4 regions of the Ancylobacter terrae genome follow, and region 1 is predicted to be linked to each of the others. Evidence: predicted binding sites of a transcription regulator. Region 1 holds the regulator's gene; each other region holds the start of a gene.
The links. The regulator LexA, encoded in region 1, represses DNA repair genes until DNA is damaged. The targets are predictions, from matches to a motif close to TGTTCNNNNTGTGTTCNG.
Positions count from the first base shown of each region.

Region 2: ACEUEL_RS20490 (ImuA family protein) is a predicted target of LexA. The motif match lies at 1,253-1,270, and genes of this name have one in related genera.
Region 3: ACEUEL_RS21625 (PA0069 family radical SAM protein) is a predicted target of LexA. The motif match lies at 1,503-1,520, and genes of this name have one in related genera.
Region 4: ruvC (crossover junction endodeoxyribonuclease RuvC) is a predicted target of LexA. The motif match lies at 1,537-1,554, and genes of this name have one in related genera.

Region 1 covers NZ_JBJGXH010000001.1:1,811,284-1,814,477, forward strand. The annotation lists gene ACEUEL_RS08675 (MBL fold metallo-hydrolase) at 1-830, shown strand, start outside; gene lexA (transcriptional repressor LexA) at 1,028-1,723, shown strand; gene ACEUEL_RS08685 (ComEC/Rec2 family competence protein) at 1,717-3,194, opposite strand, start outside.
Region 2 covers NZ_JBJGXH010000004.1:409,294-412,487, forward strand. The annotation lists gene ACEUEL_RS20480 (amino acid ABC transporter permease) at 1-10, opposite strand, end outside; gene ACEUEL_RS20485 (substrate-binding periplasmic protein) at 89-922, opposite strand; gene ACEUEL_RS20490 (ImuA family protein) at 1,274-2,104, shown strand; gene ACEUEL_RS20495 (Y-family DNA polymerase) at 2,058-3,194, shown strand, end outside.
Region 3 covers NZ_JBJGXH010000005.1:228,845-232,038, reverse strand. The annotation lists gene ACEUEL_RS21630 (DsbA family protein) at 1-178, shown strand, start outside; gene ACEUEL_RS21625 (PA0069 family radical SAM protein) at 266-1,447, opposite strand; gene ACEUEL_RS21620 (glycosyltransferase) at 1,625-2,209, shown strand; gene ACEUEL_RS21615 (efflux RND transporter periplasmic adaptor subunit) at 2,219-3,103, opposite strand; gene ACEUEL_RS21610 (DUF1656 domain-containing protein) at 3,094-3,194, opposite strand, start outside.
Region 4 covers NZ_JBJGXH010000001.1:514,315-517,508, forward strand. The annotation lists gene ACEUEL_RS02405 (sulfite exporter TauE/SafE family protein) at 1-248, opposite strand, end outside; gene ACEUEL_RS02410 (DMT family transporter) at 514-1,440, shown strand; gene ruvC (crossover junction endodeoxyribonuclease RuvC) at 1,569-2,093, shown strand; gene ruvA (Holliday junction branch migration protein RuvA) at 2,090-2,707, shown strand; gene ACEUEL_RS02425 (hypothetical protein) at 2,715-3,161, shown strand; gene ruvB (Holliday junction branch migration DNA helicase RuvB) at 3,158-3,194, shown strand, end outside.

The sequences.
Region 1 (3,194 bases):
TGACGTTCTGGGGCGTTCGGGGCTCGACGGCGACGCCGGGACGGGGGACGCTGGCCTATGGCGGCAACACGACCTGCCTCGAGATCCGCGCCGGCGACCGGCGGGTCATCCTCGATGCCGGCAGCGGCATCATCGGGCTGGGCGCCGCGCTGGCCGGCGACCCGCCGCAGCCGATCCACATCGTGCTCAGCCACCTGCACCACGACCATATCGAGGGGCTGTTCTTCTTCGCGCCGCTGTTCCGCCCCCGCACGGAGATCATCCTCTATTGCGGCAATCTCGACGGCGCGAGCGCCGAGGTGCCGCTGCGCCGCTACTACAGCCCGCCGCTGTTCCCGCTGCGCTTCGAGGATGTGCCCGCCAGCGTGCGCTATGTCGGCTTCCGCGCCGGCGAGACGCTGGATATCGGCGGCATGCCGGTCCGCACCCACCCGCTGCGCCACCCCGGCGGCGCGACGGGCTACCGCTTCGATCATGCCGGCCGCTCGGTGGCGGTGCTCACCGACCACGAGCATGCCGGCGAGGCGCCCGAACCCGATCTCGTCGCGTTCACGCGGGGATGCGACCTCATCGCCTATGACGCCACCTTCGACGACGCCGACTATGCCGGCCATCGCGGCTGGGGCCATTCCACCCCCAGCATGGGCGCGGCGCTCGCCGAGGCGGCCGGCGCGGGCGGGCTCGCCTGCATCCACCACGCGCCGCAATATGACGACGCCCGGCTCGACCGCATGGAGGCGGCGCTGAGGGAGCGGCTGCCGACCGGCTTCTTCGCCCGCGAAGGCGCCAGCGTCGGCTTCTCCCCGCGCAGCGCGCGCCGCAAGCCGTGAGCCGTGAGCCGTGAGCCGGCGCGGGCCGGACCCGAGGCCGGTGGAGGCGCGTCGAGAGCCGTCGGCTCACGGCGCGACCCGCCCGTCATCGTCCAGGGTTGACCGTAACCCGATCTTTACCATTGCGGAACACAAAAGGAACGTATACCTTTTGTTCGCAGTTTGTTTTCAATGCTTCAGGAGCGGTCGGGATCGCCATGCTCACGCGCAAACAATATGAGCTCCTGCGCTTCATCAACGAGCGGCTTCAGGAGAGCGGGGTGCCGCCCTCCTTCGAGGAGATGAAGGACGCTCTGGACCTTCGCTCGAAGTCGGGCATCCACCGCCTGATCACGGCGCTGGAGGAGCGCGGGTTCATCCGCCGCCTGCCGAACCGGGCGCGGGCGCTCGAGGTGGTTCGCCTCCCCGAGGCCACTCACCCGCCGGCACGCCCGGCGAAATCCTTCGCGCCGAGCGTGATCGAGGGCAATCTCGGCCGCGCCCGCCCGCCGGCGGACGAGCATGCCGACGCCCCGGTGACGGTGCCGGTGATGGGGCGCATCGCGGCGGGCACGCCGATCTCGGCGATCCAGTCGCGCAGCCACACCATCGCCATGCCGGCCGACATGCTCACCGGCGGCGAACACTACGCGCTCGAGGTGCGCGGCGATTCGATGGTCGAGGCCGGCATTCTCGACGGCGACATGGCGCTGATCCGCCGCTGCGAGACCGCCGATACCGGCGACATCGTGGTGGCGCTGATCGACGACGAGGAAGCCACCCTCAAGCGCCTGCGCAAGAAGGGCGCCTCGGTGGCGCTGGAGGCCGCCAACCCGGCCTATGAGACGCGCATCTTCGGCCCCGATCGCGTGCGCATCCAGGGGCGGCTGGTCGGCCTGTTCCGGCGCTACTGACCCTCCGGCGGCGGCAGGGCAAAACCCTCCGGCGTGGCACGCGGATCAGACGGGACGCTGCTCGCCGCGACAGCCGGCGTCGCAGGAGCTTCGGGCGGCGGGGTCGCCCGCGGCAACCAGGGCCGCTCGCTCCCCGGGGGTCGGGCCCATTCGAGGCGATAGCCCTCTCCCGCGGTGAAGAGGGCCGCGGCATTCGGCGCGGTGTCGCGGGTGCGGATTACCCGGGCTGCGCAATCCCGTGGCGGCTCGAAGCGGGTGACGAGGATGGTCGCGAGACGGCAGTCGTCCGCCAGCGCGTCCCGCGATCGCGGCAGGCCCACCACGCCGGGCGTGCCGGTCACCGTGCAGCCGGTGCGGTCGCAGCGGACGGCGGGGTCGGCACCCGGCGCAGACGGCGCGCGACCTTGCGCGGTCGGCGCGGAGCGTTCGCCGTTCGCCGCGCGCCATTGCTCGAGGGCGAAGCGGTTGGCCGGAGCGCCGTCGGCCCGGCTACCGACCACTGACAGGCTGCCGTCCGACTGCCGCACGGCGATCGTCTGGCCCTGCGGATCGATGAGCACAGCGGGGCGCGGGGCCAGCCCGGCGACGACGAGGGCGGCGGCGAGACAGAGCGGAGCCAGCACGATCAGCCGCGTGCGCAGCAGGCAGACGCCGATCAGCGCGAGGCTCGCCAGCCCCAGCGCCGCCATCGGAAACGCCGCGATCGAGCGGTCCGCGCCGGGCATCGCGGCGACGCGATCCGACACCGCCAGCATGCCGTCAATGCCCCATCCCATCACCCGCCAGGCCGGCCCGTCGAAGCCGAACGGGATCAGGATGGTCCCGAGCAGGCCGAATGGCATGACTAGCAGGGAGATCAGCGGCATGGCGACGAGATTGGACACGACGCCGAGCGGCGCCATGCGCTGGAAATGGAACGCCGCATAGGGCGCCGTCGCCAGCCCGGCGACCAGCGAGGTGAGGATCGAGGCGGCGATGATCGCCACGAGCCGGCCGCCGGGCACCTGCGCGAGGCGAGCGGCGAGCCGGCGCGGCGCGAGACGGCCCGGCCCTCCCGACCGCGTCGGTCCGCCCGGCGACGCACCGCGGGGCAACGCACCGTCGGCCCCGTCCGGGCGCAGCCGTTCATAGGCGGCGACCAGAGCGAGGGTGGCGGCGAAGGACATCTGCGTCCCCGGCTCGAAAATCGCCGCCGGGCTGAGGGCGAGCACCCCGAGCGCCGCCACCGCGAGGCTGCGGACGGTGAGCGCGGAGCGGCCGATCAGGACGCCGGCGAGCACGATCAGCGTCATCACATAGGAGCGCAGCGTCGGCACCTCGGCTCCCGAGAGCAGCAGGTAGAAGCTCGCCCCGGCGAGCGCCGGCACCGCCGCCATAGCCTTGACCGGATAGCGCAGCGCCATCCCGGGCACGGCGGCCAGCAGCGCGCGCACCGCGACGAACAACGTCATCGCCACCAGCGCCATGTGCA
Region 2 (3,194 bases), on a different contig from region 1:
TCAGTTCCATGGCGTTGTGCCCGGCGGAAATGGCGGCGGTGAGCCGGCCGAGACGGGCTGAGTGCCCCGGTCCGGCGCGCGGTGGTCGTCACATCGTCGAGACGATGCGCTCCTCTTCGGCCTGAAGCGCCGGCAGCATCGGCTCGCTGACGGCGTTCAGCCAAGCGAGGAACTCGGGCTGGTTCTTATCGATGGCGAGGCCGATCGCATTGGCCGCCTCGGTGCTGTCCTGGCAATTGTTGCCGTGCGGCAGCGCGGCGAGGCCCTTCACCTTCTTGTTCAGTGCCATCCACGGGATGCGGTTGATCGGACTGACATCGGCACGGCGGGCCATGATCTCCTCGACGGGAGCGGCGGTTCCGGCGCTCGAGACGCCGCGCAGCTTGGCCTGAGGGAAGCGCTCCTTCACCCAGTTCTCCTCGCCGCCGCCGGTGAAGTAGGCGATGGTGACGTCCGGGCTGTTGAAGTCATCGACCGACTTGGCGTTGGCGACCTTGGGATTGTCGGCGCGGCCGAACACGCACAGGCTGGTCTTGGAATAGGTGACGAAATCGACCACCTGCTGCCGGGCCTTGGTGACCGAGAGCGGCGAGATGGTCATATCGACCTGGTTGGCGGCCAGCACCGGCACCTTTGTCTCGTGCGAGACGTTGACCGGAACCAGCTTCACGCCGAGCCGCTTGGCGTATTCATTGGCGAGGGTCCAGGCGGGACCGGCCCAGGCGTCGCCCGAACCGGTGGTGTTCTCGACCAGCCACGGCGGGTTGGACAGAACGCCGACGCGCAACTGGCCGGACTTCTTGATGGCATCGATGCGCGGGCTGACGCCGGGGGCCGGCACTTCCTGCGCGTGGGCCGTGCCGGCGAGAAGGCCGAGACCGAGAACGGCCACGCCGGCGAGATGGGATATCCTGTCGAGCATTTTCCTCTCCCATTCGATGACGGCTTTGCCTGTCATCACGTCGTGAACTTTTGTTATCTGTACCCTAGTATACAAGTCGACAAGCCGCAAGCCGGCACGCTGCCTCCTCGCCCGAACGGATTGGCGTCCGACGGAAAAGGCGACACGCCCTACAGCACGCAAACGCGCGCGATGGTTCTGACGGCATCTTATTCGCCGACTAATTATTTACTCCTTCGCCCCGGACTGTCCGGGGCGGCGGCAGGCTATCCCCGACGCGGCACCGTCGGCCTCGCGAAGACGAGGGCCTGAGGCTGCCCTTGACTCCCTCTCGCGTTTGAGTCGTTTTAGTCGAACAAAACGAGAACTCACATGAACGCGGCCCATGACGTTTCCGCGCTGAGGCAGATGCTCGCCGGGTTGGAGGCGGTGCATCTGCCCGGCGCTTCATCCTCCTTCAGCCTGGGCGCGGCGGGGCCCGACAGCGTGCTGGCGGGCACGCTGGCGCGGGGTGTCCTGCATGAGGTCTATGCCGCCGAGGGAGCCGATATTCCCGCGGCGTGCGGCTTTGCGCTGGCCTTGGCGCTGCGGGCGTCTCACGCGCAGGGCGAGGCGCGGCCCATCGTCTGGATCCGGCAGGATTTCCTCGAATCGGAAGCGGGGCGGCTCGATGCCCATGGCCTGAGCGGCTTCGGCCTCGATCCGGCGCGGCTCATCCTGGTACGGACGCACGATCCGGAACAGGCGCTGCGCGCGGCGGGAGATGCGGTGCGCTGTCCGGCGCTGGGGGCGGTCCTGCTCGAACCCTGGGGGGAGCCGAAAGTGCTGGACCTCACGGCGACGCGGCGGCTGGCGCTGCGGTCAGGCGTTTCCGGCGTCACGCTTTTCCTGATCCGCGTGGCCGCCCGGCCGTCGCCCAGCGTCGCCGCGACGCGCTGGCGTGTGCGGCCGGCGATCTCCATCCCGCTGGCGGCGGATGCGCCGGGAGCACCCGCCTTTGCCGCCGAGTTGCTGCGTCACCGCGGCGGCCTGCAAGGCCATGCCTGGAGCCTGGAGTGGAACCATGACAACCGTTCCTTCCGCGACATCGCCCCGCTATCTCGCGCTGTGGTTCCCGTTCCTGCCGGCCAACCGGCTCGACCGGGTGCGGCGGCACATGGTCCGGCGCCCGCCGACGTCCGCCCCCTCCAGCGTGCCGGATGAGACGCTGCCGCTGGTGTTCGTCGAGCGGGTGAAAGGCGCGCTGCGCCTCGCCGCCCTGTCGCCCCGGGCGCAGGCCGTCGGTCTGGCGCCGGGGCTGACGCTGGCGGACGCGCGCGCCCGCATTCCCGACCTGGCGGTCGCCGATCACGATCCCCGCGCCGATGCCGCCTTTCTCGAAACGGTTGCGGATGATTGCGACCGCTGGACCCCGCTGGTGGCGCTCGACGGGGCGGACGGGCTGGTGCTCGACATCACCGGCTGCGCGCATCTGTTCGGCGGCGAGGCGACGATGCGCCGGCGGGTGATGGAGCATCTGCAGCACCACGGGCTGGCGCTGCGCGCCGTGGTGGCGGGTACGCCGGAGGCAGCGCGCGCCCTCGCCCGCTGCGGCAAGGGCGGCGTGGTGCCCCCCGGGCGCGAGGCGGAGTGCGTGGACCCGCTTCCCATCGCGGCGCTCGACCTGCCGGAAGCCACCGTGACCGGGCTTTCCCGGGCCGGGCTCCGGACCATCGGCGACCTCGCCGCGCGACCGGGAACGCCGCTGGCGGCGCGTTTCGGCGAGGAACTGCTGACCCGGCTGCGGCGCACGCTGGGACGCGAGGATGCGCGCATCGTGCCCCGCCGCCCGCTGCCCGCCTGCCTCACGGAACGACGCTTCGCCGAGCCGATCGGCCGCGCCGAGGATATCGAGGGCTCGGTTCGCCGGCTGCTCGAGGATCTCGCGCGGATGCTGGAGGCGCGTGGCGAGGGCGGTCGTGCCTTCGAGGCATCGTTCTTCCGGGCGGACGGCGCGGTACGGCGCATCGCGGTGGAGACCGCCCGCCCCTCGCGCGATCCCGCATCCCTCGGCCGGCTGTTCCGCGAGAAGCTCGACGCGCTGGCCGATCCGCTCGATCCCGGCTTCGGCTTCGACATGGTGCGCCTCGCCGTCCTGCGCGCGGAACCATTGGCGCCGGCGCAGGTGAGCCTCGACGGCCGTGCCATCGAGGCGGAGGAGGTCGCGGCGCTGGTCGACCGGCTGGTGGCGCGGCTCGGCCGCGAGCGCGTGCTGCGCGTCGCGATGCGCGACACTCACCATCCCGACCGCGCC
Region 3 (3,194 bases), on a different contig from region 1:
CGCCTGCCTCGCCGACACCACGCTCGCCGCCAATGTCGACGCGGTCTCGCGCAAGGGCGCCACCGAGTTCGGCGTCGATTCGACCCCCACCTTCTTCATCAACGGCAAGAAGGTGCAGGGCGCGCTGAGCCCCGAGGACCTCGACAAGGAACTCGCGCCGCTGCTCGGCTCGAACTGAGCGCGGCCGCGACGGCCTGGCCGCAGCGGCGAGGGGAGTTCAGGCCGGGCGGCTCGCGCTGCCCCGCTCCGCCCGCCTGCGCGCGGGTCAGCGTCCCTCCTCGCCGAACAGCGACAATTGCGTGCCGGCGGCGGCCGGGCGGCGGAAATGCCGGGTGGTCAGCCGGTTCTGCCGCCGGTTGAGGCCCAGCCGCTCCACCGCGATCTCGAAGCGGCGGCCGATGGTCCAGGCATAGGGTCCCGAACCCTTCATGCGCTGGCCGAAGGTGGAATCATATTCCTTGCCGCCGTGCAGCTCGCGCACCAGCGACAGCACGTGGCGGTAGCGGTCGGGGTAGTGGGCGAGCAGCCATTCCTTGAACAGGTCGCGGATCTCGAGCGGCAGCCTCAGCATCACATAGCCGGCCTCGGACACGCCCGCCGCCGCCGCGGCATCGAGGATGCGCTCGATCTCCGCATCGGTCACCACCGGGATGACGGGGGCCACCAGCACCGCCGTCGGCACGCCGGCCTCGGAGAGGCGGCGCAGCGTGTCGATGCGCCGCATCGGCGTCGCCGCGCGCGGCTCCATCCGGCGGGCGAGGCCTGCATCGAGCGACGTCACCGAGAGCGCCACCTTGACGAGGCCGCGTTCGGCCATCGGCGCGAGGATGTCGAGATCGCGCAGGATCAGCGACGACTTGGTGACGATGCCGACCGGATGGCCGAAATCGCGCAGCACCTCCAGGATCCGCCGGGTCAGCCGCCATTCCCGCTCGATCGGCTGATAGGAATCCGTGTTGATGCCGAGCGCGATGGTGCGCGGCTCGTAGCCCGGACGGGCGAGTTCGCGCGCCAGCAGCTCGGGCGCGTCCGGCTTGGCGAAGAGCCGGGTCTCGAAATCGAGGCCGGCGGACAGGCCCTGATAGGCATGGGTCGGTCGCGCGAAGCAATAGACGCAACCATGCTCGCAGCCCCGATAGGGATTGATCGACCGGTCAAAGCCGACATCGGGCGATTCGTTGCGGTTGATGATGGTGCGGGCGCGCTCGGGCGTCACCGTGGTGCGGAACGGCGGCAGATCGTCGAGGCTCTGCCAGCCATCGTCGAACGCCTCCCGCGCGCGCGGCTCGAAGCGGCCGGCGGCATTGGACAGGGTTCCCCGGCCGCGGCGGCGCTCCGCATCGATGGCCGGCGCGGGAATCGCGTCGGGCTCCGGCGGCGGGGCGGCCCGCTCCTCGGCAAGGCGGCCGAGAATGCGGGCGGCGCGCGGCCGCTTCGCCGGGATCATAACGGGAGGGCTTTCGTCGGATCGGACTCGCATGGCCGCAAACTAGCCAATCGTCCGGAACATAGCAAGAACATCGGCCACGGTTTCCGGTTCCGCCTGTACGCCCGAGCCGGCGTGCTGTAGGCAGCACAAGGCTTTGCGGGCGGCTTGCCATCGCCATGGGAGGGGAAGGCAGGCGTGATTTCGGTCGTGATCCCCACCCATGGCCAGGAGGGTCGGCTGATACCGACGCTGGCCGCGCTGGTGCCGGGCGCCGCCGCCGGCATCGTCCGCGAGGTGCTGCTGGTCGACAGCGGCGCGCATGAATCCGTCGCCGAGATCGCCGATGCCGCCGGCTGCGAGTATCTGCACGGTCCATCCGACCCCGGGGCCCGGCTACGGCAGGGCGCGGCGGCGGCGCGGGCGGCCTGGCTGATGTTTCTCGAGCCGAGCGGGGTGCTGCAGGAGGGCTGGCCGCGCGACGTCCGGGCCTTCATCGATCAGGCCGAGCGCAGCGGCGCGACGGACCGCCGGGCTGCCACGTTCCGCATGGCGCTGGACGGCTTCGGCGTGCGCCCCCGGCTGCGCGAGGCGGCCGCGGTGGCCCGCCATGCCCTCACCGGACGGCCGCGCCCCGAGCAGGGGCTCATCATCCATCGCCGCCTCTACGACGCGCTGGGCGGGCATGGCGCGGGGGCGCAGGCCGGGCGGCGGCTGTTCGCGCGGATCGGACGGGGACGGCTGCTGCTGCTGCGTTCGCAGATGCTGTTGCCGGACGCCTGAGAGCGCCGGTCAGCGCGGCGAGGACGTGTCCGGCCGCACCACCACCGTCGCCGACATGCCGGCGGCGAGCGCCACGTCGTCGGGCACCGGGCCCAGCGCAATGCGCACGGGAATGCGCTGCGCCAGCCGGATCCACTCGAAATTCGGGTCGACGGCGGCGAGCAGGCTGCCGCCGGCCGCGGTCGGATCGGCGATGGCGCGGCTCAGGCCCTGCACCGTGCCCTGCAGCACCCGCCCGCCGGCCATCAGCTTGATATCGGCGGCATCGCCGACCCGGATGGCGGGCAGCTTGGTCTCCATGAAATAGGCATAGACATAGAAGGAATCACGGTCGACCAGCGCCACCACGCCCTTGCCGACGGTGGCGTAGTCGCCGACCGTGGCGGTGAGGTTGGTGACGAAGCCGTTCACCGGCGCGCGCACCGAACTGCGCTCGAGATTGAGCCGGGCGGTGGCGAGCTCGGCCTCCGCCAATTGCCGGGCGGCCGCGGTTTCCGCCGCCTTGGTCCGCGAGGTTTCCGCGGTGACCGCCGAGATCGCGCTGGAATCCTGCGCCATCACCGTGGCGTCGCGATCGGCGTTGTCCTGCGCGAGTTTCAGCGCCTGCCGGATCTGGTCGAGATTCGCCTCGGCCTGCTGCACCGCGATGGCGAAGCGCTGCTGGTCGATGACGAACAGCACGTCGCCCTTCTTCACCGCCTGATTGTCGACGACGTTGATCGCGCTGACGAGGCCCGAGACGTCGGGAGCGACATCGACCACGTTCGCCAGAACCCGCGCGTCCCGGGTCCAGGGCGCGAGCGTGTAGAAGTCCCACAGCCGCCAGCCGACCAGCACGGCCGCGGCGACGGCAACGAGCGTGAGGCCGACCCGCACCGGCGCGTTCAAAGCCATCCGCGTCCCCCGACGAAGATGACGCCCCCGACGAGGAGCACATAGAGCGCCAGATCGAACAGCGCCCGGTGCCACACGAACCGGTCGAGGT
Region 4 (3,194 bases), 1.3 Mb from region 1:
GCCGCCATCGCCGCGAGCGCCAGCGGCGCCAGTTCGCGCCAGTGACACTGCCGGACGGCGCGCAGGACGATGGGCGCGGTCAGCACCGTGTCGACCAGCAGCAGCACTGGCGCCGCCACGGCCGGCCCGTAAGCGGCGCTCACCAGCGGCATGAAGATGAGCGCGCCGCCGAAACCCGAGAAGCCGCGCGTCAGCCCCGCCACCGCCGCGGCGAGCGCGGCCCAGATCAATGCGGCGTCGAGACTCATGGCACAAGGGGCCGGGCGGAGGGGAAGGCGAAGTGGCCGGGATTGGCGCGCGGGCGCGGATCCCGCCGATCGGGGTCGCCCGCCTCGCCGGTGCGGCGACCCGCTTTCTCCTAGCCCGCGGGCCGCTTCCCGCGCAAGGCGACCCGCGGCTCCTGCGCCAGGATCAACCCATGAAGATTCGTGAGGCGATCGATCGCCAAAAGGCGTTTGCCGGCGGGCGGGGCGGGGTGCATCGTACGTGCCCGCCGCGACGGAGACGTGCGCCATGAGCTCCCCCTCACCCGAACTCTGCGCGGGCGCCGCGACCTCGCGAAACGATACCGGTCGGCTGATGGGCATGGGGGCGGCCCTGCTCGCCATCGGCATATGGGGCTTCTGGATCGTCGGCACACGCCACGCGGTGGCCGGGGTGCTCAGCCCGGCGACGGTCGGCTTCCTGCGCTATGTGGTTCCGGCGGCGCTGCTGGCTCCGTTCTGGTGGCGGACCGGGCTGTGGCCGAAGCGACCCGTCCCCTTCCTGCTGTGCTTCGTCGGCTCCGGCGCGCCGTTCTTCCTCGTGGTCTCCAACGGCATGCGCTTCGCCCCGGCGGCCGATGTCGGCCCGCTTCTGCCCGGAACCATGCCGCTGATCGTGGCCATCGTCTCGACACTGGTGTTTCACGAGCGCCTCGGACGGATGCGGGTGATCGGCTTTGCCTGCATCGCGCTCGGCGTCGTGGTGCTGGGAGGGCGGGGCCTGTTCGAATCCGACGCGGGCGCCTGGCGGGGGCATCTGCTCTTCCTCACCGGCGCGGCGATGTGGGCGGGTTACACCTTCGGCTTCCGCCGGGCGGGGATGTCGGCGAGCGAGATCGTCGCCCTGATCGGCCTCTGGTCCGCGGTGCTGCTGGCGCCGGTCGGGCTGCCGGGAGCGATCGAGGCGGTGCGCCTCGGCCACGGCGGCGAGATCGTCCTGCAACTCCTGATCCAGGGCGCGCTCTCGGGCGTCGTGGCGCTGATCGCCTTCACCTGGGCGATCGAGCGCCTCGGTACCTCGCGCGCCGCCGCCTTCACCGCGCTGGTGCCGGCGCTGGCGGCGCTGCTTGCTGTGCCGCTGCTCGGCGAGCATCCCGATACGGCGGCCATCATCGGCGTGATCTGCTCCGGGGCCGGTGTCGCGCTGGCGAGCGGAGCCTTCGCACGGCGGAGGTGAGCTGTCACCGGGCGCGGGCAAAACGCCGCTTCGACAACGAATTGGTCCGGGTCGGGTCGGCAAGGCTCCGTCAACTTTTGCGCCGCATGCTCTAGCTGTTCGATCTTTGTTCGGCTACCCGGTTTGACATGCCGCACGGCGCGATTCGCATTCTCGGTCTCGATCCGGGCCTCCGCCGTACCGGCTGGGGGGTGATCGACGTCGTCGGCACGCGGCTTTCATTCGTCGGCTGTGGCACGGTGCTGCCGCCGGAGGAGGGGACTCTGGCGGAACGGCTTGCGGCCCTCCACCACGGCCTCGTGGCCGTGATCCGCGCGCATGATCCCGACGAGGCGGCGGTGGAGGAGACCTTCGTCAACGTCAATCCGGCCTCGACATTGAAGCTCGGCCAGGCGCGCGGCGTGGTGCTGCTCACGCCGGCGCTCGCCGGCGTGCCGGTCAGCGAATATGCGGCGCTGCTGGTCAAGAAGACCGTGGTCGGCGCCGGCCGCGCGGAGAAGGCGCAGATCCGTTTGATGATGAAGGTCCTGCTTCCCAAGGCGGATTTCGACAGCGACGATGCGGCCGATGCGCTTGCGGTCGCGGTCACCCACGCGCAGCATCGCGGCCATGCGGCGCTCGAGGCCGCCTATGCGCGGGGCGCCAGGGCATGATCGGCAAGCTGAAGGGCATCGTCGATTCCTACGCGGACGATCATGTCATCCTCGACGTGCAGGGCGTCGGCTACATCGCATTCTGTTCGGGGCGGACGCTGCAGGCGCTGCCCCCGGCCGGCGAGGCGGCGACGCTCCACATCGAGACCTTCGTGCGCGAGGACATGATCCGGCTCTACGGCTTTTCGAGCGCGGCCGAGAAGGCGTGGTTCGGCCTGCTGCAGAACGTGCAGGGCGTGGGCGCGAAGGTGGCTCTGTCGGTGCTCTCGGTGCTCTCGCCCTTCGAACTCGCCAATGCGGTGGCGCTGGGCGACAGGGCGATGGTGGCGCGGGCGAACGGGGTGGGTCCGAAGGTCGCCGCCCGCATCGTCGCCGAACTGAAGGACAAGGCGCCGGGCTATGCCGACGTCGATCCGGTCGTCGCCAAGCTCGCCGGCGATGTCGAGGCGCGGCAGGCGCCGGCGCCGGTCGCCGATGCAGTCTCTGCGCTGGTCAATCTCGGCTATGCGCAGATCCAGGCCAGCGCCGCGGTCGCCGCCGCCGTCCGCGAGGCCGGCGAGGGGGCTGATACGGCTCGGCTCATCCGGCTCGGGCTGAAGGAACTGGCGCGATGAGGCTGCGATGCACGAACATGCTCCGGTTCGCCTGTCGGTATGGCGCATTTCGTTATCTTACGCCGCGAGCGGTGGCGTCATTGCATGCCTGCTCATGACGTCCTCTTTAATCGATGCCACGTTGAACGAGACGAACGAGTTCAGCAGAGCCGGTCCGTGGTGGTTCATCATCGGGGGAGGGGCCATGTGTGGCGTGATCCTGACGTGGCCCGTCGGCATCGCCATCGGAGGAATTGCCAGGATGGGCGTGGGCGGGCGTATGTTGTTCTTTGCCTCAATGTTGATTTCTTCCGTTTGGGGAGCGCTCCTCCATCTCGGTTTTGACGTCGACGACGCAACGATGCCTTTTTGGATTGCGGTGTTCGCGATGGCGTTTCTCGGTGCTTGCGTCTTCTTCGTAGCGGTTATCCAACGGCTTCTTCCGGGTCGCGAAGTAGAGGACGCCGCCGGATGAACACCAAACGCCTCGTCACGCCGGACAAGCGCG